DNA from 3 places in the Cobetia sp. 2AS genome. Region 3 is predicted to be linked to each of the others. Evidence: predicted binding sites of a transcription regulator. Region 3 holds the regulator's gene; each other region holds the start of a gene.
The links. Region 3 encodes sigma-54, which starts transcription at its own class of promoters, with help from an activator protein. Its sites were predicted from a motif close to TGGCACNNNNNTTGCTNT; they were not measured.
Positions count from the first base shown of each region.

Region 1: a site for sigma-54 is predicted at 2,238-2,255, ahead of QD356_RS16990 (DUF3305 domain-containing protein). Genes of this name have one in related genera too.
Region 2: a site for sigma-54 is predicted at 1,933-1,950, ahead of glnA (glutamate--ammonia ligase). Genes of this name have one in related genera too.

Region 1 is NZ_JARWKQ010000009.1:14,982-19,173, reverse strand. Features, by position in the region: gene QD356_RS17000 (helix-turn-helix transcriptional regulator) at 125-1,174, opposite strand; gene QD356_RS16995 (formate dehydrogenase accessory sulfurtransferase FdhD) at 1,174-2,109, opposite strand; gene QD356_RS16990 (DUF3305 domain-containing protein) at 2,318-2,875, shown strand; gene QD356_RS16985 (DUF3306 domain-containing protein) at 2,872-3,657, shown strand; gene QD356_RS16980 (4Fe-4S dicluster domain-containing protein) at 4,158-4,192, shown strand, end outside.
Region 2 is NZ_JARWKQ010000005.1:42,043-46,234, reverse strand. Features, by position in the region: gene typA (translational GTPase TypA) at 1-1,442, opposite strand, end outside; gene glnA (glutamate--ammonia ligase) at 2,086-3,492, shown strand; gene QD356_RS13480 (DUF4124 domain-containing protein) at 3,945-4,192, shown strand, end outside.
Region 3 is NZ_JARWKQ010000001.1:128,599-132,790, forward strand. Features, by position in the region: gene rapZ (RNase adapter RapZ) at 1-388, opposite strand, end outside; gene QD356_RS00555 (PTS sugar transporter subunit IIA) at 526-996, opposite strand; gene raiA (ribosome-associated translation inhibitor RaiA) at 1,006-1,314, opposite strand; gene QD356_RS00565 (RNA polymerase factor sigma-54) at 1,975-3,423, opposite strand; gene lptB (LPS export ABC transporter ATP-binding protein) at 3,657-4,192, opposite strand, start outside.

The sequences.
Region 1 (4,192 bases), on a different contig from region 3:
ATCGCCCACTAGCCATGCGCTAATGGGCGATTTTTTTGGATGTCGCACTTATGGCTTCTGCCGAGTCCTGACCACCAGCACTCGCTGGGCGTTCAGTTTATCGAGCGTCTCGATACCGAGCGCCTCAATCGTGCTGTGCGGCATCGCCGCGCCAGATCAACTGACCGCATTCGCGCAGATCATAGCCGCCGAGGGATTGCGCCAGCTGAATGCCATTTGGTGTGGCCAGATAGTCCAGCAATCCCTGGAAGAGATCGCGAAAGTAGACATTGCGCGGTACCACCAAATCGAAGGCCTCTTCACACACCGGCACGAAGCCGAGGCCGAACTCATTGGCGGCCGACAGCGTGCCGGGGCCGACGTCCACCTCGCCCCGCGCCACCATCGAGGCCACTTCCCGCTCGGAATAGGCGATCGCCAGGGTGTTGAGCTGCTCGGCACGCATCTGATGGCCGGACAGCCACTCCTGCAGGAAGCGCTGCGAACCGGCCCCCTCCTGTCGCACCGCCCAACGCCGCTGCGAACCGAACAGGCCGCTGGGGTCGATGGACAGATGACGATCATCATTGCGGATGATCAACCCCTGGGTACGACGCGCAAGCCGCACCATCACCCACTGACGATAGCCATCGTGGCCGCGAATCAGCGCCGGATGACGCAGCGCCGCCTCCTCCGCGCGCCCCCAGTGAATGGCGCAGACATCAGCACGCCCCTGGCTGAGCAGATCAAGCCCCAGACGCGTGCCGGTGACGCTCATGCCATAGAAGGCGCTACCGGCATGCTGCTGATTGAGGCGCATGGAGAGCGCGGCCAGCAGCGGGTCATCACTGCCGGTGATCATCAGACGATCCGCCAGTACACCATGATGGCTGGACTCGAGAATCCATTGCTCCACCAGGCGCCTCGGAAACAACCACTTGCCGGTCACCTTGGTCGCCGGCATGGTGCCGTCACTGGCCAGCTGATAGATCTTCTTCTCGTTGAGATGCAGCAGGCGCGCGACTTCCTGCACCGTCAGAAAGGGGTTGTCGTGGGGGACCGGAGCCTGCCGACCGGTGGCCGCATTCAGGGCCTCGCCTGAAGACTCAGCGACAGAGCCACCCGCAGGTGCGCCGAGTTCAGAGGAAAAGCCCTGTGAGGGTATGACGCCCAGCGGCGAAGAAAGACGACTCATCACTGCGCCCCCTTGTCGTGTCCGGCTGCGCCGTCTGCTGAAGATGGCTTGCCTGACGCGTCATGGCGCGATGACTTGAGAGCGTCACCTGCACGCAGCGGCGGGATGGCATCCAGCACCAGCCGCCCGGCAGGGTCCACCGCCTGGAAGTGGCGCCCCTTGGCGCGCGCGATCAACAACACGCCAAAGCGTTCCGCCAGCTCCACCCCCTTCTGCGTGACACCTGAGCGTGAGACCAGCACCGAGATCCCCGCCTGAGCCACTTTCAGCACCATCTCGGAAGTCAGACGACCGGTGGTGTAGAAGATATTGGCCTCCTGATAATCACTGGCATCATCACTCAGAGGCGCCAACCAGCTCAGCCCCGCCAGCGTATCGACGGCGTTGTGGCGGCCGACATCCTCGATGAACGCCAGCACTTCATCATCCCGACACAGGGCGCAACCGTGCACCGCACCGGCCTTGCGATAGGTCGCGTTGTGCGCCGCCAGCGCCTCCAGCAAGCGATACAACAAGGCTTGGCTGAAGGGGCCTGCGTCCAGCGCAGCCAGTGATTGGCGCTCCAGCAGATTGCCGAATACCGTGCCCTGCCCACAGCCGGTGGTCACGGTGCGCTTGCCGAGGCGCTGCTCGATATCCTCAGGCAGATGACGCGTCACCACCGAGGCGCTCTCGACCTCCCAGTCCACCTGCAGCGCTTCGAGGTCCTCAAGCTCACCCAGCAGGCCCTGATTGCGCAGATAACCGGCCACCAGCGCCTCAGGTTCGGCACCCAGGGTCATCAAGGTGACGATCTCGCGCCGATTGAGATAGATGGTCAGCGAGCGCTCGGCGGCAATGGACTGCTGATGGCGCTCACCGCGTTCATCCATGACTTCGATGTCCAGCGTGGTGGGTAGTGTGGCGCGACTGATCGCTGGCCGTGCAGAGGGCATCATGAACTCGGGTCTCCCTGATCGAGCCGGTTGGAATGGCAATTCTTGCGCTGAATCGCCGTAGAGTACCAGTCTGATGGCAGAGCTGTCCCCGCACTGACTGACGGTGACCCTGATATCGCATTCGCCGGCATGTATCTTGCACACTAGCACCATCGCAGCATTCTTTTCAGACCCGCTTGCGGGTACAGCAGTGAACAAGGAAGCCATGTCTGAATCCATCCCTCCCCGTAGTGACGATACCCGCTGGTTGAGCGTCACCCTGGCGCCCACCACGCAGAAGCTGGGGCGTTTCAGCATCGACACCTGGCGGATTGCCGACCTCTCGCCCTCTGCAACGCCAGAGACGGAATCGCACGTAGCGGAGCCTGCCGCCGCTGATGAAGTAGCGCATCGCCGCATCCTGCCGCTGCAGCTTCACCTCACCGAGCGCACCGATTACCGCTACAACCTCCGCTGCGAGCAGCCGCGACTGTTCGTCCAATGCGATGAGCGCGAAGCCGACGGCATGCAGCCCCGCGTGGTGACGGCCTGTCAGGAGGTAGCATCGCATTGGATGGATGGCGACCAGCTGGTACTAGATGTGCCGATGCCCCCGGCCTTGATGGTGTGGCTGGAAGCCTACCTCGCGCGTCACGGCGAACGACTCGACGAAGGCAAGAAGAAGAAACGCAAGGGCGCCGGGCGCGCCAGTCAGGCAGAGCAGCACGCCGCGACGCCCGACAAGACGCATCAGCCCGGTGATGGTACGGAAAGCACGTCATGAGCCAGCACGACGATAACGCAAGCCGGGCCAATGAAGGCCTGTTCTCGCGCTGGTCACGCCGCAAGCAAGGCGACAGCCGCCGTGAAGACCAACTGGCACAGCCGGACAGCACAGAGGGAACCAAAGGCGACAGCCTCCCGCCGCCACAGGCGGGAGTCGCCTCTGACAACAGCGCTGACACCCCTGCAGCGCGCGTCTCGCAGCACGAAGCCCTGGGCGGCGATAGCCCCTCCTTGTCAGCAGAGCAGGCAGCAGAACAGGCATCAACCGAGAGCGATCAGCAGGCATCGGGCGCTGACAACGCTGAAGTGCCCGTCATCGAGCTGCCAGACCCCGACACCCTGACCCCAGACGCCGACATCAGCGCCTTCATGCAGAGCGGCGTGGACCCGGCGCTACGCCAGCGTGCGCTGCGTCGCATCTTCATGGGTGGCGAGCACTCGGTGCGCGATGGGTTGGATGACTACGACCAGGACTTCTCCCAGATGCGCCCGCTCGCCGAAGGTGTCGCCGACACGCTGCGCAGCTGGACCCGCAAGGTCGAAGAAGGCCTGGAAAAGCTCGATGAGGCAAGCGAGACACCCGCGGTGGATACGACGCTGGAGACAGACGACCAGGTCGCTGAGCAGGCGCCTGACGGTGAGGCGCCAGTGGGCGAGTCACACGCGACGCCCAGCGACGAGATACTCGAGTCGCCTGACCCACAAGCGATACCTGCGGAAAACTCGCGCGAGCCAGCTCCGGTATCAGATGATGACAGCGGCGTCCGCCATAAGCCGTGACCCGGGGCTGGCCCCACAAACGCCTCCAGCGCCATGGCTCAGGACGCCAAGGTTCAGGACGCCAGGGCGTCAGGATGACGCGCCGCACAACCAGCATGAGTCATTATGACCCACGAGTAAGCCGGACACGTCTGACCGAGGTCATCCTGATGCCTCATGAGTCACTCTGACGCGCCTCATCAAGGCGCACTGACTGCAACGCACATGCAAGATTCAGCATGACACGCCAACCCTTGAAGATGATGACTGACCTCAACCGACTGCGGTGATGAGTGCCTGCGCGACCTGACCGCGCCCCTCTTCTCGCCGGGCGTGAAAACGGCAATGTCATCAACAGCATGCAAAGATGGTTGGCCTGTCATGAATCCCCCACTGAACGACTGTCGATCGCCGACCCGGCCCTGACCGCGAGAATCAGCGACGACCGGGACCTTCATCATCCGCCTGCCACCTGACGGCAGCTTGCATGCAAGGTCCGCCACGACCGAATAAGGATGAGGATGCTCAGCTCAAGTCTCGAGAGCGCTCAACGCGC
Region 2 (4,192 bases), on a different contig from region 3:
ACGCCTGCGCCTTCCTTCAGGTCACCGTAGTGATCGAAGCGGCTGGTCAGGATGCCGGTACCGGAGGTCAGGGTCAGGAACTGACCACGGAAGCCGATCAGACCGCGAGACGGGATGATGAAGTCCAGACGCACACGACCCTTGCCATCCGGGTTCATGTTGGTCAGCTCGCCCTTGCGGTAGCCCAGCTCTTCCATGATGGAGCCCTGGTGCTGCTCTTCACAGTCGATGATGACTTCTTCGTACGGCTCCTGCTTCTTGCCGTCGATTTCCTTGATGATGACTTCCGGACGGCCCACGGCCAGCTCGAAGCCTTCACGACGCATGGATTCGATCAGAACGGAGAGGTGAAGCTCACCACGACCGGAGACGACGAATTTCTCCGGCGTCTCGCCCTGTTCGACGCGCAGTGCGACGTTGTGGATCAGCTCCTGGTCCAGACGCTCACGGATGTTGCGGCTGGTGACGAACTTGCCGTCCTGACCGGCGAACGGAGAGTCATTGACCTGGAAGGTCATGGAGACGGTCGGCTCATCGACGGTCAGCGGCGGCAGCGCCTCGACAGTGGCGGTGTCGCAGATGGTGTCGGAGATCGCGAGGTTCTCGATACCGGTGATGCAGACGATGTCGCCGGCAGTCGCCTTGTCGGTCTGCACGCGGTCCAGACCCATGTGAGTCATGACCTGGCCGATCTTGCCCTTACGGACAGCGCCTTCCTTGGTGATGATGGAAACCTGCTGACCCGGGCTGACAGCGCCACGCTTGATGCGACCCAGACCGATGACGCCGACGTAGCTGTTGTAGTCCAGTGCGGAGATCTGCATCTGGAACGGGCCGTCCAGCTCGACCTTCGGCGGCTCGACGATGTCGACGATGGACTGGAACATCGGGTCCATGGTGTCTTTCAGGTCTTCCGGATCCATACCGGCAATGCCGTTGAGGGCAGAGCAGTAGATGATCGGGAAGTCGAGCTGCTCGTCAGTCGCGCCCAGGTTGTCGAACAGATCGAAGATCTGGTCAACGACCCAGTCAGGACGAGAGCCCGGACGGTCGATCTTGTTGACGACGACGATCGGCTTCAGGCCCTGGGCGAATGCCTTCTGGGTCACGAAGCGAGTCTGCGGCATCGGGCCATCTACGGCATCGACCAGCAGCAGCACGGAGTCAACCATGGACATCACGCGCTCGACTTCGCCACCGAAGTCAGCGTGCCCGGGGGTATCCACGATGTTGATGTGGTAGTCGTTCCACTGGATCGCGGTGTTCTTCGCGAGAATGGTGATGCCGCGCTCTTTTTCCTGGTCGTTGGAATCCATGATGCGTTCCTGACCCTCGGCCTTGCGGTCCAGGGTGCCGGACTGACTCAGGAGCTTGTCGACCAGGGTAGTTTTACCGTGGTCAACGTGGGCGATGATGGCTATGTTGCGAAGTTTCTCGATCACGACGGGAACCTGTGCGGAAAATGGGCGCTCGCGTACCGGGCGCTTGTGATTTGGGGCGCATTATAGGGGGCATGGCATGCCTCCTGCCAGCATCGTGCATTCACGAGGCGAGTCAGCGAGTGCCTTCAACTGGCCTGAAGTGCCCAAATGATTGTCTCTCAAGTCTTTTCCGCCTCCTTGTCGCGGACGAAAAAAACTTGTGGATTGAGGCAAACGCGAGGAGGGAAGGAAGAAATGACCGCAATGTGATGCTGACGTGATCATCGAGTGGGAGTGGAGAAATACCGCGCATTCAGCATTTTGCACCAATGTAGAGCAATGGCGTTTTTTGGTGCACTCAAATGATGAATCTGCACTGCGCGATAAGAATTTTTGCACCTTGTCGGCTCATCTTTGGTCGGTTTTTTGCGCTTGATGCATGAAGATGGTGATGTTTTTTTTCAGCATATTCATGAGCTTACTGAAATGGCCGATGAGGCGTGCGCCATTCTGGCACGCTCGCTGCATTGTTAGAGCATCCTGTCTGATGGCTGGCATAACGACGCCGACCATGAGAGAAAAGGCTTACAAAATAGAGCAATAACCCCCAGACAACGCTGACACCAACTGTAACCAGAGCCGCCGGCTCCATCGGAGAATTACCATGGCTGAGAAGACACTTGCCCTGATTGAAGAACACGAAGTCAAGTGGGTTGATCTGCGCTTCACCGACACCAAGGGCAAGGAGCAGCACGTCTCCATCCCGGCGCGTTCAGTGGATGAGGAATTCTTCGAGAACGGCCAGATGTTCGATGGTTCCTCCATCGAAGGTTGGAAGGGCATCAACGAATCCGACATGATCCTGATGCCGGACGACGGTACTGCCTTCCTCGACCCGTTCACCGAAGACACCACCCTGGTGCTGCGCTGCGACGTCATCGAGCCGGCCACCATGCAGGGCTATGAGCGTGATCCGCGCTCCGTCGCCAAGCGCGCCGAGGAATACCTGAAGTCCACCGGTCTGGGCGACACCGCCTTCTTCGGCCCGGAGCCGGAATTCTTCATCTTCGATGAAGTGCACTGGAAGAACGAGATGAACGGTTCCATGTTCAAGATCTCTTCCGAAGAAGGTGCCTGGGCGACCGATTCCACGCCGGAAGGCGGCAACCTGGGCCACCGTCCGCGTCTGAAGGGCGGCTACTTCCCGGTCCCGCCGATCGACAGCTTCCACGATATCCGTGCTGCCATGTGCAACACCCTGGAAGCCATCGGTCAGGAAGTCGAAGTTCACCACCACGAAGTGGCGAACGCCGGCCAGAACGAGATCGGTGTCAAGTTCAACACCCTGGTCAAGAAGGCTGATGAGGTTCAGGAACTCAAGTACGTGATCCACAACGTGGCTCACGCCTACGGCAAGTCCGCGACCTTCATGCCCAAGCCGCTGGTCGGAGACAACGGTTCCGGCATGCACGTTCACCAGTCCTTCTGGAAGGATGGCGACAACCAGTTCGCCGGTGACGAGTACGCGGGTCTGTCCGAAATGGCCCTCTACTACATTGGCGGCATCATCAAGCACGCTCGTGCCCTGAACGCCTTCACCAATGCGTCCACCAACTCCTACAAGCGTCTGGTGCCAGGCTTCGAAGCGCCGGTCATGCTGGCCTACTCTGCCCGCAACCGTTCCGCTTCCATCCGTATCCCGTACACCGCCAGCCCGAAAGGCAAGCGTGTCGAGGCGCGTTTCCCGGATCCGACGGCCAACCCGTACCTGGCGTTCTCCGCGATGCTGATGGCCGGTATCGACGGTATCAAGAACAAGATCCACCCGGGCGACGCGATGGACAAGAACCTCTACGACCTGCCGGCCGAAGAAGCCAAGTCCATCCCGACCGTGGCCGAGAGCCTCGAACAGGCCCTGACCGCGCTGGACGGCGATCGTGAGTTCCTGACCCAGGGCGGCGTCTTCACCGACGACATGATCGATGCCTACCTCGAGCTGAAGGGCGAAGACGTCCAGCGCCTGCGCATGGCGACTCACCCGCTCGAATTCGACATGTACTACAGCGTCTAAGTACAGCAGCGTTCAAGCGCTGCAGAGGTTGAGGCAGCCATTCGCTAGCCACGCCATCTGACGGAGGTGCCTTCCAGGTGAAGGCAAGCCCACGACGATGACGACAGCAGGGCCATACCGACAGGTGTGGCCCTGTTTTTCGTTGTGGCCCTGTTGTTCATTATGGCCCTGTTTCGTTCTATCTCTTTGCTCTGATCCTTTGCTCTGCCCCTGATCCTTTTCCCTGGGATCGGCCATGCTGCTGACAGATATGCAGGGCGCGGTGGTAGCCTTGCGTGACAGTCAATGCCCACAGGCATCTTGTCGAAGGCCCCAAATGCTGGCATCAACGCGATAAGCTTTGTAACTTGTTAGCCTTGTCATCAGGCAGCAGGATCGCCTGCCGATAGACCCAACCCGCTGGAGCTGCCTGCGGCTTCTGGCCTCCCATGACTCTCTTCAGGAATCTTCGGATGTGGCCCTTCGTATCCTCCCTGCGCGTCGCCAACCCCGCGACTGACTCGCGTGTACTGCCAGCAGCGCGCCCCGAGCCACTGCAGTGCCTGTTGCTGGCAGCGACGCTGATGCTGTCGAGCCTGTCGTTCGATATTCAGGCGGCCCAGGTCTATCGTCACGTCGATGCCAACGGCAACGTGGTCTTCAGTGATCAGCCTGCGGGCGGCAGCAAGGTGCAGCTGACGCCGCTCAGCGTGGTGCCGTC
Region 3 (4,192 bases):
GAGCGAGCGTCTTCTGCTCGATCTCGATGGCCTCGGCCAGGGTGTGGTCATTGTCGCGCGTCAGAGGGTGACGACGACGGGTCGCCGAGTAGCGTTCCAGCAGCACTCGCGAATCGGTGGTCAGGTAGACGACCTGCACGTCCATGCCGCTCTGGCGGACGTTGTCGAGCAATTCGGGGAAGCGGGTCAAGGCTTCCGGCAGGTTGCGGGCATCGATGGAGACCGCGATGCGCCGACGCGCCGGGCTGTCCTTTTCGAGCTGATCGACCAGTGGCGCCAGCAGCATGCCGGGCAGATTGTCGATGGCATAGTAGCCAATATCTTCCAGCGCCTGGAGAGCGATGGATTTCCCGGAGCCGGAGCGGCCGCTGATGATCACGATCTTCATGAAGTGCTCTCCAAGGGCGAGGTCAACGTCGAAAGAATGCAGGGGTGGGGCAGAAGGCTGCCCGCTATCAGTGCGCTGTACGTCGGCCGATGGAAGGCCAGCAAGACGAAAGCCCGGACGATGTCCGGGCCTGTCATTCAGCGCGCCGGTAATTCGGCGATGGCTTGGGTCAATGCCTCAAAGAGTGCACGCTGGCTGTCTGCTTGGCGCAGGGCCGAGCGATTGGTCGGGGAATTGAGCAATTCCGCGACCTGCCCGAGCAGCGTCAGATGGGTCTCATCCGCTTCCTCAGGCACCAGCAGCACGAACAGCAGATCGATGGGTTCTCCGTCGATGGCATCGAAGTCGATGGGTTCACCGAGCTTCAGAAACGCAGCGATTGGCGTCTTGCAATGCGGGCTGCGTGCATGGGGCACGGCCACGCCGTGGCCAATGCCGGTCGACCCCAGTCTTTCGCGCCCGATCAGGCGCGAGAAGACTTCCTGGCTATCCAGGCTGGGAATGTTCTGTGCGATGAAGGTGCTGAAGAATTCAAGCACCCGCTTCTTGCTCCCCCCGGGGACACCGTAAAGCGTGCGCTCGGGGGGAAGGATCTGATCAAGTGTCATGGCGGAAGGTCAACGGGTCCCGGTGCCCTGAGAGCGAGCCTGGGACTTTTCCTTGTGTTTGACCAGCTGGCGATCCAGCTTGTCGGCGAGCGCGTCGATGGCAGCGTACATGTTGGGGTCTTCTGCCAGGGCGTGGAGGTCAGCGCCTGCCGCATGCAAGGTGCAGGCAGCCTGCTGGCGCTCCTTCTCGATCGACAGAGTCACCTGAACATTGGTGATGTTGTCGTAATGCCGTTCGAGGCGAGCGAGCTTCTCGTTGACGTAATCGCGGAGAGGATCGGTAAGTTCCACATGATGCCCGGTGATATTCACTTGCATGGACACGCTCCTTTATCCAGCGGGTTGCCATTCAATTGTAACCCTTTTTGACTACGAGCAAACCCTGATCGGACGCTCTGCAACAGGCTTGACGGCCACCGTCTGGCGATGTTTTCGCACCCTTGCCAGTGGCGTCAGATGTCGTGAGCGTCTGTACCGACAATGCCCAAGCTTTGCGCAAAGATCAACGCTGCGCTGCATCGTGGCTCAGTGCTTGTCTTCAACTCAGTGAGGGGTATCGGAGTGGACTTCAAGGGCACGTCTGGTGGGTGGTGCGTGAAAGACGCGCAAGAAGGCGGGTTTTCGTCGCCAATCCCTGCATGTACGTCACCTTTCAGGCGCTCCGATTGCGTGGAGCAAGCGGCGTTCCGGGAGGTTCACCGGGTGTCATCCAGGTGCAATACGCGCAAAAGTGACTTTAAAAACATGCGATTGACGGTGAATGACGCTGCCGTAACGGCGGTTTTTTACCGTCATCCTGCGCGCCGTCATGTGCCATGACGGGCAATTGGCGAGCGGTTGCCGGGATGACAGGGAACGCGACAGGCGTACCGCTGCCCGCGAAGTCAGAGGCTGATGAGCGGAAAATCCAGCGCTTGAGGTTGGCGGCGGCTGCCATTGTGGAGGTGAAAGCAGGGCATGGCAGCCGCAGGTGACGGGTCAGGCCAGACGCTTGCGCTCGCTGGAGGAGGGGATGCCCATCGCTTCGCGATACTTGGCCACGGTACGACGTGCGACCTCGATGCCATCGCTGGCGAGCAGATCGACCAGCCGCGAGTCGGAGAGAGGCTTGCGGGCCGGCTCTTCCGCGATCAGCTTGCGGATGCGGGCACGAATGGCGGTGCTTGAGTGAGCGTCGCCATTGCCGCTGCCACCGACCTGGCTCGAGAAGAAGAACTTGAGCTCGAAGACGCCGCGCGGGGTGTGGATGTACTTCTGGGTCGTGACCCGCGAGATGGTCGATTCGTGCATCTCGACCACTTCGGCGATGTTGGCCAGAATCAGCGGCTTCATGCCTTCCTCGCCTTGCTCGAGGAAGTCGATCTGGCGTGCCATGATCTCGCGGCCGACCTTGAGCAGGGTGTCATTGCGTGATGACAGGCTCTTCATCAGCCAGCGCGCTTCCTGCAGGTTGTCCTTGAGAAAGGTGTTGTCGGCGGACTTGTCGGCACGCTTGATCAGTGCGGCGTATTCCGGCTGGATGCGCAGCTTGGGCAGCGCTTCCGGGTTGAGCTCGACCTGCCAGCCATGCCGGGTATGGCGCACCAGCAGATCAGGGATCACGTAATCGCTGGCGGGCTCGCCCCAGGCGGATGCCGGACGCGGATCGAGCGCGCGCACCAGGCGGATGACGTGGTCCAGCTCGTCATCGTCAAGGCTCAGGCGCCGCTTGAGCAGCTTGCGATCATCGTTGCCCAGTGCCTCGAGGAATTGGCGTACCAGGCGGCGCGCCTGCGCCAGCAGCGGCAGATCATCCGGCAGCAGCGCCAGTTGCAGCAGCAGGCATTCGCGCAGATCACGGGCAAAGACGCCGGTCGGGTCGAACTGCTGCAGACGCAGCAATACCTGCTCGAGCTCGGAGGCCTTGAGGCCGGGCAGGCCCTGGCCACGCAGGCCATCGACCAGCTCATCGAGAGACAGGCTCAGATAGCCGGCACCGTCGACGGCATCGATCAGGCTCTCCGCCATCTGGCGTTCACGGCCATCGAGGTCGGTCATCGCCAGCTGCCAGCGCAGGTGGTCCTGCAGGCTCTCGACGCTGGTATTGCGATCGAAGTCCGGCCCTTCCTCGCTCCCGCTGCCACTGCCGGAGCTGGTCAGGCTACCGGCGTGGTCCTGGTAGAGGTCCGACCAGTCACTGTCGAGGGGGTATTCCTCGGGAATCTCGCTCGAGGAGTCGGCAGTGGAGATCTCGCTCGAATCCTGTGTCTCGACGACATCCAGCGACTCGTAGTCCTCGTCGAGCTCCAACATGGGGTTGGACTCGAGGGCTTGCTGAATCTCCTGACGCAGGTCGAGCGTCGACAGCTGCAGCAGCTGGATCGCTTGCTGGAGCTGCGGCGTCATGGTCAGCGAGGTGCCGAGGCGGAGTTGCAGGGTGGGTTTCATGGAGTCAGTCAATTCACGGCAAAGGAACGTGCTTACTACGCTATACCGTGACTCGGGGCACTGACAAGTGGTTGTCGTGAATATTCAAGCAACTTGCATGCCATGTTTCCACCAAGGTGGTATGGACGTCATGCATGCGTCTGATGTCAGACATGAAAAAGCCGCTACGCGATAAAATCACGCAGCGGCTTTTGAAGCTTTTGCCTCGCGAGGACTCAGCGCAGCCGCTGACCCTAGAGCGTGAACTCGTGACCCAGGTAGACGTCGCGCACCTGCTGGTTGGCCAGGATGGAGTCCGCGTCACCGTGGGCGATGATCTGGCCATCGCCGACGATATAGGCGGTGTCACAGATATCGAGTGTCTCGCGCACGTTGTGGTCGGTGATCAGCACACCGATGCCACGATCGCGCAGTTGGCGCACGATGCTCTTGATCTCGCCCACCGAGATGGGGTCGACGCCGGCAAAGGGCTCATCGAGCAGTACGAAGTCCGGCTCGGTGGCAAGCGCCCGGGCGATCTCGACCCGTCGACGCTCACCACCGGACAGGCTCATACCGGCGCTGGCGCGGATGTGCGTGATGCTGAATTCCTCGAGCAACTCTTCAAGGCGTGCCTTGCGGCCATTGCGATCCAGGTCCTTGCGGGTCTCCAGAATCGCCATGATGTTGTCGGCCACCGACAGCTTGCGGAAGATCGACGCTTCCTGCGGCAGATAGCCGATGCCGGCGCGTGCACGCTGATGCATGGCGGCAGCGGAGAGGTCCTTGT